2 regions of the Cupriavidus sp. H18C1 genome follow, and region 1 is predicted to be linked to the other one. Evidence: riboswitches for the same ligand, from Rfam matches in the RefSeq annotation. Region 1 holds a riboswitch; the other holds the start of a gene.
What was found. Region 1 has a riboswitch for glycine ahead of OJJOAM_RS18145 (D-amino acid dehydrogenase). Riboswitches for the same ligand answer to the same signal wherever they lie in the genome.

Region 1 (5,780 bases):
AGCGCTTGATGGCGCTGCTGTACCTCGACATGGACCGCTTCAAGGCGGTCAACGACCACTATGGACACGCGGCCGGCGACCAGCTGCTGCAGAGCTTCGCCAAACGCGTGCAGCGCTGCGTGCGCGAGCGCGACGCGGTGGCGCGCCTGGGCGGGGACGAGTTCGCCATCGTCATGGAGGACATCGACCGGCCCGATGTCGCGGTGCGCGTGGCCGGCGCGATCCTGCATTCGGTGGGCCGCCGCTTCTTCATCGAAGGCGCCTTCGTCGACGTCAATGTCAGCATCGGCATCGCGTTGTACCAGGGTGCCCCGATCACGTGGCAGCAGCTGGCCAAGGAGGCCGATGCGCTGCTGTACCGCGCCAAGGACGGCGGACGCGGGCGCTTCGAGATCGGCCCGCCGGAGCTGGCGAACCGGTCGCGCGAAGCGCGCTCGTAGGGCGACCTTCGCCGCCGGGGCCGCAATGCGCGTCGGCGGCATTCGCGGCATTCGCGGCATTCGCGGCACCGACAGCGGCATCCGGGCCACCGGCGGCACCAGCGGCAACCGCGGCACCGTCGGCGTATCCTAGAAGACCGATTCGTACCGTTCGTTCACAGGAGCCAGTCATGTCAGACCAGCAGCCCCCCAGCGACCCGCATCGAACAGGACAGCCTGGGCCAGGTACCCGTCCCCGCCGACCACCTGTGGGGCGCGCAGACCGAGCGCTCGCGCCAGAACTTCCGCATCGGCAACGAGAAGATGCCGCCGGCGCTGATCGAGGCATTTGCGATCCTGAAGCTGTGCGCGGCACGCGCGAACCGCGAACTGAACGTGCTCGACGCGGGGCTGGCGCAGGCGATCGAACAGGCCGCCGAGGAGATCATCGCCGGCCAGTGGCCCGACGAGTTTCCGCTGTCGGTCTGGCAGACCGGCTCGGGCACACAGACCAACATGAACCTGAACGAGGTGATCGCCAACCGTGCGATCCAGCTGCTCGGCGGCGAGGTCGGCAGCAAGCGGCCCGTTCATCCCAACGACCACGTCAACGCGAGCCAGTCGTCCAACGACAGCTTCCCGACCGCGATGCATATCGCCGCGGCGCGGGCGGTGCAGCGCCAGCTGCTGCCGGCGCTTGAGACGCTGCAGAAGACGCTCGGCAGCAAGGTCGAGGCCTTCGCCGATATCGTCAAGGTCGGCCGCACCCATCTGCAGGATGCCGTGCCGCTGACGCTGGGCCAGGAGTTCTCCGGCTACCAGGCGCAGGTCGCCGACGCGCAGGCGCGGCTGCACCAGGCCGTGCTGCGCGCGATGCCGGTGCCCCAGGGCGGCACTGCGGTCGGCACCGGCCTCAATGCGCCGGCCGGCTTTGCCGCCGCCTTCGCGCGCGCGCTGGCGGACTACACCGGCCTGCCGTTCGAGCCCGCCGCCAACCGCTACGCGCTGCAGGCCGCGCACGACGCGCTGGCCGACCTGTCGGGCGCGCTGAACACCACGGCTTCGTCCTTCCTGAAGATCGCGCGCGACTTCATGCTGCTGGGCTCGGGCCCGCGCGCGGGCTTTGCCGAGCTGCAGCTGCCGGCCAACGAGCCGGGTTCGTCGATCATGCCGGGCAAGGTCAATCCGACCCAGGCCGAGGCGCTGGCGATGGTCTGCTGCCGCGTGATCGGCAACCACACCACCATCACGCTGGCCAACGGGCTGGGCACGCTGGAGCTGAACGCCTACAAGCCGGTCATCGTTTACAGCCTGCTGCAGTCGGTTACACTGCTGGCCGACGCGGCGGCCAGCTTCGCCGAACACATGGTGGCCGGCGTCGAGGCGGACCGGGCGCGCATCGCCGACCTGCTCGAACGGTCGCTGATGCCCGTCACCGCGCTGAACCCGCATATCGGCTACGACAAGGCGGCCGAAATCGCCAAGCTCGCCGTGGCACGCAATCTGTCGCTGCGCGAGGCGGCGATCGCCTCCGGCCATGTCACCGCCGAGCAGTTCGAGCAATGGATCGACCTGAAAGGGATGACGCGCGAGGTGTAGCGCCGGCGCACCGGTGCTGGCGGCCACGTCCACGACGGCGCATACGGCCGCCCACACATGGAACGACCCTATCGACCGGCCCCGCGCTGCCGCGGCGGCCGGCGACAAACCCGCTTGAGACGGGCAGACGACGATCGGGGGGTAACAACGATCGCATTGACGAGATGATTCCTGCTCCCATTCCCGCCGATGACCAGCGGCGCCTCGACGCGCTGTACTCCCTGAACCTGCTCGATACCGCCGCCGAAGAGCGCTTCGACCGGCTGACCCGCCTGGCCAGGCGGCTGTTCGACGTACCGATCGCGCTGGTCAGCCTGGTCGACGCCAGGCGCCAGTGGTTCAAGTCCTCGTTCGGCCTGGCCGCCCGCGAAACGCCGCGCGAGCAATCGTTCTGCGGCCACGCGATCCTGCGCGACGATCTGCTGATCGTGCCCGATGCGCTGCAGGACCAGCGCTTTCACGACAACCCGCTGGTCACGGGCGCGCCCGGCGTGCGTTTCTATGCCGGCTGCCCGCTCGCGGTACGGGGCGGCGCCAAGGTCGGCACGCTGTGCCTGATCGACACCGAGCCGCGCGAGTTCGACAAGGACGATCAGGCGCTGCTGCACGATCTGGGTCGCCTGGCCGAGCAGGAACTGGAGTCGGCGCAACTGGCCTCGATGGACGACCTGACGATGCTGTCGAACCGCCGCGGCTTCTCGGCGCTGGCGCAGCATGCGCTGGCGGTCTGCCAGCGCCAGGGGATGCCGGTCACGCTGCTGTTCTTCGACATGGACGGCTTCAAGGCCATCAACGACCGCTTCGGGCACGCCGAGGGCGATCTGGCGCTGGCCGCCTTCGCCGACCACCTGCGCCAGGCCTTCCGCGAGTCCGACCTGATCGGACGGCTGGGCGGCGACGAGTTCGTCGTGCTGCTGGTCGACGCCTCGGCCGACCCGTGCGACGCGATGCTGGCCCGGCTGCGGCAAGTCGTGGACGCGTACAACGCGCAGAGCCAGCGCGGCTATGCGCTGGATTTCAGCGCCGGCGCGGTCGCCTTCGATCCCGCCCGGCACACCGGCATCGCGGACCTGCTGGCGCAGGCCGACCAGGCGATGTACGCCAACAAGCAGGCACGCAGGAAGGGAACGCCGCCCGCCGCGCCACAGTAACTCGCGTTGCGGCCGCCGCCGCGCCGTGTTACTGTCCGCCCATCCAGGAGAAAGCGAGCCTGCGGCGCGACAGCGCGGCGGCGGCGCTGCCGAAGCGCGTACCCCCGAAACGCTCAGGTACCGAAGACTGGAGACGACAACGAACTGGAGAGCGCCGCCATCATGGTTAAGCGATGACGGCCGCCGAAGGGGCAAACCGGGTCCGGGGCGGACGCGGTGAATCTCTCAGGCAAAAGGACAGTGGGGGCAGCCGGGTTGGCATCGACGATGCCGGCCGGCTGCCCCTTTTTGCATCCTGGAGCCTGAAATGAAAGTCATCGTGATGGGGGCCGGCGTGATCGGCGTGGCCTCGGCGTGGTATCTGTCCAAGGCCGGCCACGAGGTCGTGGTGCTCGAGCGCAATGCCGGCGCGGCACGCGAAACCAGCTTCGGCAACGGCGGCCAGATCTCGGTCAGCCATGCGGAACCCTGGGCCAACCCGTCGGCGCCGCTGAAGCTGCTCAGCTGGCTGGGACGCGAGGACGCACCGCTGCTGTTCCGCCTGCGCGCCGACCCGGCGCAATGGTCGTGGGGCCTGAAGTTCCTGCGCGAGTGTCCGGCCCGCCGATCCACCCGCAACATGATCCAGCTGCTCAACCTCGGCACCTACAGCCGCGCCAGCCTGCAGGCGCTGCGCGCCGAGACCGGCATCGAATACGATCATCTGACCCGCGGCATCCTGCACTTCTATACCAGCCAGAAGGAATTCGACGCGGCCATCGAGCCGGCGCGCATCATGCGCGAGCTGGGCTGCGAGCGCCGCGTGATCGGTCCCGACGAAGTGGTGAAGCTCGAACCGGCGCTGGCCTCGATCGCGCCGCGGCTGGCGGGCGCCACCTACACCAGCGAGGACGAGTCCGGCGACGTGCACCGCTTCACCACGGGGCTGGCGGCGCTGTGCGAGGCGCGCGGCGTGCGCTTCCGCTACGGCGTGCGCGTGCAGCGGCTGCTGGCCGAAGGCGGGCGCATGCGCGGGGTCGAGATCGCCGACGAGACCGGCGCCTACACCGTCGAGCAGGCCGACGCCTATGTGCTCGCGCTCGGCAGCTTCAGCCCGATGCTGGCGCGGCCGCTCGGCGTCAAGCTCGACATCTATCCGGCCAAGGGTTACTCGGCCACGCTGCCGGTGCTCGACCCGGAGCGCGCGCCGAGCGTCAGCCTGACCGACGACGAGTACAAGCTGGTGTTCTCGCGTCTGGGCGACCGGCTGCGCATCGCGGGCACCGCGGAGCTCAACGGCTATTCGATGGAGCTGAACCCGGTGCGCTGCGAGGCCATCGTGCGGCGCACGCTGGAGATCTTCCCCGGTGTCAGCCGTCCCGAACTGGCGCGCTACTGGACCGGCCTGCGACCCGCGACGCCGGGCAACGTGCCGTATATCGGCGCGAGCGCGGTGCAGGGGCTGTACCTGAACACGGGCCATGGCACGCTGGGCTGGACCCACGGCTGCGGCTCGGGACGCGCGATCGCCGAGCTGATCAGCGGCCGCGTGCCGGAAGTGGACTTCGGCTTCTGCGGTCCGCTGCCGGAGGCGCCGCGGATGGCGCGACCGCTCGCGCCGGTGGTCGCCACGCGCGCGGCCGCGTCGGAGCCGGCCGAGGCCTGATGCCCTGATACAGGCCTGAAACAACGACACCGGCGCGGCATCGACATGCGCGCCGGTGTTTTCGTTTTCATCGTTGGCGTGGATCCAACCGGCACGCATCGGGACGCGCATCGAGACAGGCATGCGGACATGCATCCGGACCCGCCTGCGCTCGAAAGCGTACCCGTTTCTGCGTGCGCCTTGCGCAAACCGTACCCGTTTCTGCGTACCCTTTCACGAGCGTCGACGGGACGGCTGATGACGATGAATCCCGCGGTAAAACCGCCGTGCCGGCACGCGATGGAAAGCGGCACCGTACCCGTTTCTGCGTAGCCGGAACTCGATCAATATGGACGCCGCGCGCAAAGCGTACCCGTTTCTGCGTGCCGGGCAGCGGTGCGAAACCAGGTCCTGCGCGACCGCGATGCGCCACCACCCCACCATCACGCCAGCACCGTCGCACCATCCCGCCATCGCCGGGCTCAGGCGATGGTATCCACCACGCCGCCATCGACCCGCAACGCGGCGCCGGTGGTCGCCGATGCCTGCGGCGAACAGACGTACACCACCATGTGCGCGACCTCCTCCACCGTGGCCGCGCGCTGGAGGATCGAGCTGGGCCGATGCGCCTTGACGAACTGGGCCGCCGCCTCCTCGATCGACAGCCCCGCCTTGTCGGCGTCCTCGCGCAGCATCTCGCGCAGGCCGTCCGACAGCGTCGGCCCCGGCAATACCGCATTAACCGTGACGCCGGTACCGCTGAGCCGTTTGGCGAGGCCGCGCGACACCGCCAGCTGCGCGGTCTTCGAGAAGCCGTAGTGGATCATGTCCTCCGGCGTGTTCAGCGCGGACTCCGACGAGATGAACACCACGCGGCCCCAGCCGTTCGCCGCCATGGCCGCCGGAGTACGCCCGCGCCAGCCGCACGCCCGACATCACGTTGACATCGAAGATGCGGGTCCAGTCCTCGTCGCTCAGTTCGTAGAA
Region 2 (5,780 bases), on a different replicon from region 1:
GTCAGCGGGGAAATTCATCGAGATTCTCCAATTTCAGATTCTTGTGTCGCGCCGCCGCGTGCCATCGGGATGAAGGGGGCCGCGGGGCGCAGCGTGACCGGGTGGACGATGTCCGATGCGAGCTGTCAGCTCACGAGTGCCTTGCCATTGCGCACAAACGGCAGTTTAACCACAGTCGCAGTCAGTTTGCGGTCGCGGATCAGCACCTGGACTTCGCTGCCGAGCGCCACATCCTTGGGCAGGCGCGCGAAGGCGATCGATTGGGACAGCGTCGGGCTGAAGGTGCCCGAGGTGATCTCGCCCTCGCCGGCGGCGGTCAGCACGGTCTGGTGCGCGCGCAGCACGCCGCCCTTGTCCCGCAGGATCAGGCCGGCGAACTGCTGGCGCTGGCCGTTGGCCACCAGCGCGGCCTTGCCGACGAAATCGCGCTCGCTCTGCAGGTCGACCGTCCAGGCCAGGCCCGCGTCGAGCGGCGAGGTGTGGATGTCCATGTCCTGGCCGTACAGATTCATGCCGGCTTCCAGGCGCAGCGTGTCGCGTGCGCCGAGGCCGGCCGGGCGCACGCCGGCGGCATGCAGCTTTTCCCAGACCGCGGCGACGTTGTCGGCCGGCACCACCAGCTCGAAGCCGTCCTCGCCGGTGTAGCCGGTGCGGGCCACCATGATTTCGCCGATGGCGGCGTCCTGCACCACCATCGCGTTGAAGGGCTTGAGCGCTTCGCTGGGCTGGGTCGACGGGAATGCGCTCCAGACCTTGGCGCGCGCATTCGGGCCCTGCACGGCGACGATCGCCAGCGGGGTCGCGCCATCGGGAGCGTTATCGGTACGGCGCGGGGTGATCGTCACGCCGGCGCCGGTGTCGGCATTGCGCTGGCGGATCCAGTCGATATCGCCGGTCGCGGTGCTGGCGTTGACCACCAGGCGGAAGCGGTCCTCGGCGAAGAAGTAGACGATCAGGTCGTCGATCACGCCGCCGTTCGGGTCGAGCATGCAGGAATACAGCGCCTTGCCCGGGGTTTGCAGCTTGTCGACGTTGTTGGCGAGCAGTTCGCGCAGGAAGGCGCGGGTATTGGGACCGGTGAGGTCGACGACGCACATGTGCGAGACGTCGAACATGCCCGCATCGCTGCGCACCGCGTGGTGCTCCTCGATCTGCGAGCCGTAGTTGACCGGCATGTCCCATCCGCCGAAATCGACCATGCGGGCGCCGAGGGCGCGGTGGATGGCGTTGAGGGGCGTGGCCTGGAGCGTCATGAATTCCTCGGAGCGTGGCATCGTTCGGTCCGGCGCGCGCGGCGCGCCAAACAAAAAGGGTCATCCGTCGCGCGGCTCGGTGCGAACCGTCGCGACGGATGACCCCCTCTGTCCTCGATACCTGAGAGATTACGGCCCGGCTTGCCGTCCTCGTCGGACTGACCGGCCTCGCCGTGCGCCCCTTCGGTGGACACGCTCATCATCCAGCTAATGAATGACGGGTGTCGCTCTCCAGAGTTCGGCATACATCGTGTGCATACTGCATGCCGATCCGCCCGGTCCATGGTGCCTGAGAGTTTTCGGGTGATTCCCCTTCGGCGGCGCGAATGACGATACAGTCGCGCGCTCTCCCGGACGGATGGCGCGACTCTAACCGCAGCCCTGGCGGCTGTCAACGCGAGAGCGGCGCGTTGCAGGAGTCGGTTTCCGGGTCTCGGCCGGCCCCGCCCCCGTGTTAACATCGCCGGCTTCGACCCGTTCGCGACCCACTTGCGACCCACTCGCGACCCGTCCTCCAACGCGTCGCGCCCGCGGGCCGCGCCCTTTGCGATGCGGTCCGACCTCCCGCTGTACCCGACCTCCGATCCCCGACCGATGACCCACGGACTGAACGCCGCCCAATCCGAAGCCGTCCGCTATCTGGACGGCCCCTGCCTGGTGCTCGCCGGCGCCGGCTCGGGCAAGACCCGGGTGATCACGCAAAAGATCGCGCATCTGATCGAGGACAAGGGCTTCGAGCCCCGCCATATCGCCGCGGTGACCTTCACCAACAAGGCCGCCAAGGAGATGCAGGAGCGGATCGCCAAGCTGATGGAGGGCAAGACCCGCGACGGCAAGCGCATCCCGCTGCGCCAGCTGACCGTCTGTACCTTCCATTCGCTCGGCGTGCAGATCCTGCGCGCCGAGGCGGAGCACCTGGGCCTGAAGCCCCAGTTCTCGATCATGGACGCCGACGACTGCTTCGGCCTGATCCAGGAACAGCTGGCGACCACCGACAAGAAGCTGATCCGCAGCGTGCAGAGCACGATCTCGCTGTGGAAGAACGGCATGGTCGATCCGGAGACCGCGATTGCCGAGGCCCTTGATGCCGACCAGCACCAGGCCGCGCTGATCTACCGCAACTACGTCGCCACGCTGGCGGCCTACCAGGCGGTCGACTTCGACGACCTGATCCGCCTGCCGGCCGAGCTGTTCGCGCGTGACGAAACCGTGCGGCTCAAGTGGCAGAACCGGCTGCGCTACTTCCTGGTCGACGAATACCAGGACACCAACGCCTGCCAGTACCAGCTGCTGAAGCTGCTGGCCGGCGGCTCGCATCTGCGCGCGCCGGCCTTCACCGCGGTCGGCGACGACGACCAGGCGATCTACGGCTGGCGCGGCGCCACGCTGGACAACCTGCGCCTGCTGCAGACCGACTTTCCGAACCTGAAGGTCATCAAGCTGGAGCAGAACTACCGCTCCACGGTGCGCATCCTGCAGGCGGCCAACGCGGTGATCGCCAACAACCCCAAGCTGTTCGACAAGACACTGTGGAGCGAGCACGGCATGGGCGATCCCATCTCCGTGACGCAGATGAACGACGAGGAGCACGAGGCCGAGTCGGTGGTGTTCAAGCTGTCGGCGCACAAGTTCGAGCGGCGCGCGCAGTTCCGCGACTACGCGATCCTTTATCGCGGCAACCACCAGGCGCGGCTGTTCGAACAGATCCTGCGCCGCGAGCGCATCCCTTACGTGCTGTCGGGCGGGCAGAGCTTCTTCGACAAGGCCGAGATCAAGGACATCTGCGCCTACCTGCGGCTGATCGCCAATCCCGACGACGATCCCGCCTTCATCCGCGCGGTCACCACGCCGCGACGCGGCGTCGGGAATACCACGCTGGAGGTGCTGGGCACCTTCGCCGGCCAGGCCAAGGTCTCGCTGTTCGAGGCCGCGATGATGGGTGGCATCGAAGGCAAGCTGCAGCCGCGCCAGCTCGAGCCGCTGCGTACCTTCTGCGAGGCGATGGTGCGGCTGGCGGACCGCGCCGCGCGCGATCCGGCCACCGAGGTGCTCGACGACCTGATGGAAGGCATCCACTACGAGGCCTATCTGTACGACACCTTCGACGAGCGCCAGGCCCAGGCCAAATGGACCAATACGCTGGAGTTCCTCGACTGGCTCAAGCGCAAGGGCACCAAGCCGGAGGCCCCCGATGGCGAGGCGACGGGCTTCGACACCGCCGACGGTTTCGGCGAAGAGGGCAAGAACCTGCTGGAGCTGACGCAGACCGTCGCGCTGATGAGCATGCTCGAAGGCCGCGAGGAAGATCCCGACGCGGTGCGGCTGTCGACGCTGCACGCGTCCAAGGGCCTGGAATATCCGCATGTGTTCCTGGTCGGCGTGGAGGAGGGCATCCTGCCGCATTGCCGCGAGGACGAGGACCTGAGCGACGAGAAGATCGAGGAGGAGCGCCGCCTGATGTATGTCGGCATCACGCGCGCGCAGCGCAGCCTGCATATCAGCTGGTGCAAGAAGCGCAAGCGCGCGCGCGACACCTACTCGTGCCAGCCGTCGCGCTTCATCGGCGAGATGAAGCTCGAGGAGGCTCCGGCGCCGAAGGACGAGACGCCGGCGATGAGCCCGAAGGACCGGCTGGCGGGGCTGAAGGCGCTGCTCGGCACCAAGGCCGCCACCGGCTGAAGCGGCTTGGGCGGCTGAGGGGCCTGAGGCGGCTGAGGCGCAGCGCCGGGTAGGCCCGTCCCTTCGTATCGGCGTCGATACAAGGCAGCCAGGGGCCTGCAACATCCGGCTGCTACGGTGGCGGATCGCCCATCGTACTTTGAGGGCGCAGGCGCGTGGCGCCGAAGCGCCGAGAGAACAGCCGAATCGCCGGCCCTTGATGTCGATCAAGTCCGGCGCAGGCTGGCTTGGCTAGCATCGAAGCGGATTCCTCAGAAGGCCGCCGATGGCAACGACCGCTCCCCATTTCGCTTCCGAAGTCGCTTCCGAAGCCGTTCCCGAAGTCCCTGCCGAAACCGCTTCCCCCAGCCGCTCGGCATGCCGTCATCCGCCGCGGCGATCTCGCCGATTTCCGCGCGCTTGCGGAACGCATCGACGTGAACGGGCCGCGCTACACCTCGTACCCGACCGCCGACCGCTTCGATGCGGGGTTCGGCGACGACGCGTATCTGTCCGCGCTGGACGACTGCCGGGCAGGGGGCGCCGACGCGCCGCTGTCGCTCTATCTGCATATCCCCTTCTGCGAGAACATCTGCTACTACTGCGGCTGCAACAAGATCATCACGCGCGACCACGGCCGCAGCGCGCGCTACGTCCGTTACCTGGCGCGCGAGATGGCGCTGGTGGCGAATCGCCTGGGCGAGCGCCGGCCCGTCGTGCAATCGCACTGGGGCGGCGGTACGCCGACCTTCCTCGATCCCGCCGAAATGCGGCAGGTCATGGCCGCGCTGCATCGGCACTTCGATCTGCGGCCGGACGGCGAGCACTCGATCGAGATCGATCCCCGCCGCGTCGACGACGAACGGATGGCGCTGCTGGCCGAACTCGGCTTCAACCGCGTCAGCCTCGGCGTGCAGGACTTCGATCCCGAGGTCCAGGCCGCAATCCATCGCGTGCAGCCGGTGCAGGACACGCGCAGGGTGGTCGCCGCTTCCCGGCGGCTCGGCTTCCTGTCGATCAGCATGGACCTGATCTACGGCCTGCCGCACCAGACGGCGGCCCGCTTCGGCGCCACCATCGAGCGCGTGCTGGAGATGCGGCCCGACCGCCTGTCGCTGTACAGCTACGCGCATCTGCCGCATGTCTTCAAGCCGCAGCGTCGGATCGACGAGGCCGCGATGCCGTCGGCCGGCGAAAAGCTGGACATCCTGGTCTCGGCCATCGAGCGGCTGACCGCGGCCGGCTATGTCTATATCGGCATGGATCACTTCGCGCTGCCCGACGACGCGCTCGCCCGCGCCCAGCGCGACGGACGGCTGCAGCGCAATTTCCAGGGCTATGCCACGCATGCCGGCCACGACCAGCTCGGCTTCGGCATCTCGGCGATCGGCGCGGTGGCCGGCCGCTACGTGCAGAACGCCCGCACGCTGGACGCGTACTACGGCGCGCTCGACGCCGGCAGGCTGCCCGTGCTGCGTGGCCACGCCTGTGACGCCGACGATCGGCTGCGCAAGGACATCATCGGCGCGCTGATGTGCCATGGCGAATTGGATACGGCCGAGGTCGCGCGGCGGCACGGCATCGACTTCGACGCCGAGTTCGCCGCCGAGCGGGCGGAACTTGCGTCGCTGGCCGCGCAGGGGCTGGTACGGCTATCCGATGCGCGGATCGAGGTGACGCCGTTGGGCCGCCTGCTCGTGCGGCGCGTGGCCATGGTGTTCGATCGCTATCTGCGGGACGATCGGGCGGCCACCGCACAGCCGGATTCGGATCGCTTGTCCGGTCCGCTTTCGGGTTCCAATACCGATCCCGTTGCGGATCGCGATCCGGAAAAGGCGGTGGCGCACCCGCTGCAGCGGATGCCGTCGA

Region 2: linked by a shared signal. The riboswitch ahead of gcvT (glycine cleavage system aminomethyltransferase GcvT) and the one ahead of OJJOAM_RS18145 (D-amino acid dehydrogenase) in region 1 are both predicted to bind glycine.

What each region holds. Positions count from the first base shown of each region.
Region 1 is NZ_CP186009.1:509,605-515,384, forward strand. Features, by position in the region: partial or broken gene OJJOAM_RS18130 (diguanylate cyclase domain-containing protein) at 1-440, shown strand, start outside; gene fumC (class II fumarate hydratase) at 642-2,018, shown strand; gene OJJOAM_RS18140 (diguanylate cyclase domain-containing protein) at 2,183-3,169, shown strand; glycine riboswitch at 3,304-3,420, shown strand; gene OJJOAM_RS18145 (D-amino acid dehydrogenase) at 3,477-4,814, shown strand; partial or broken gene OJJOAM_RS18150 (SDR family NAD(P)-dependent oxidoreductase) at 5,276-5,780, opposite strand, start outside.
Region 2 is NZ_CP186008.1:2,106,774-2,112,553, forward strand. Features, by position in the region: gene gcvH (glycine cleavage system protein GcvH) at 1-18, opposite strand, end outside; gene gcvT (glycine cleavage system aminomethyltransferase GcvT) at 126-1,253, opposite strand; glycine riboswitch at 1,352-1,498, opposite strand; glycine riboswitch at 1,520-1,616, opposite strand; gene OJJOAM_RS09730 (UvrD-helicase domain-containing protein) at 1,848-3,932, shown strand; gene hemN (oxygen-independent coproporphyrinogen III oxidase) at 4,349-5,780, shown strand, end outside.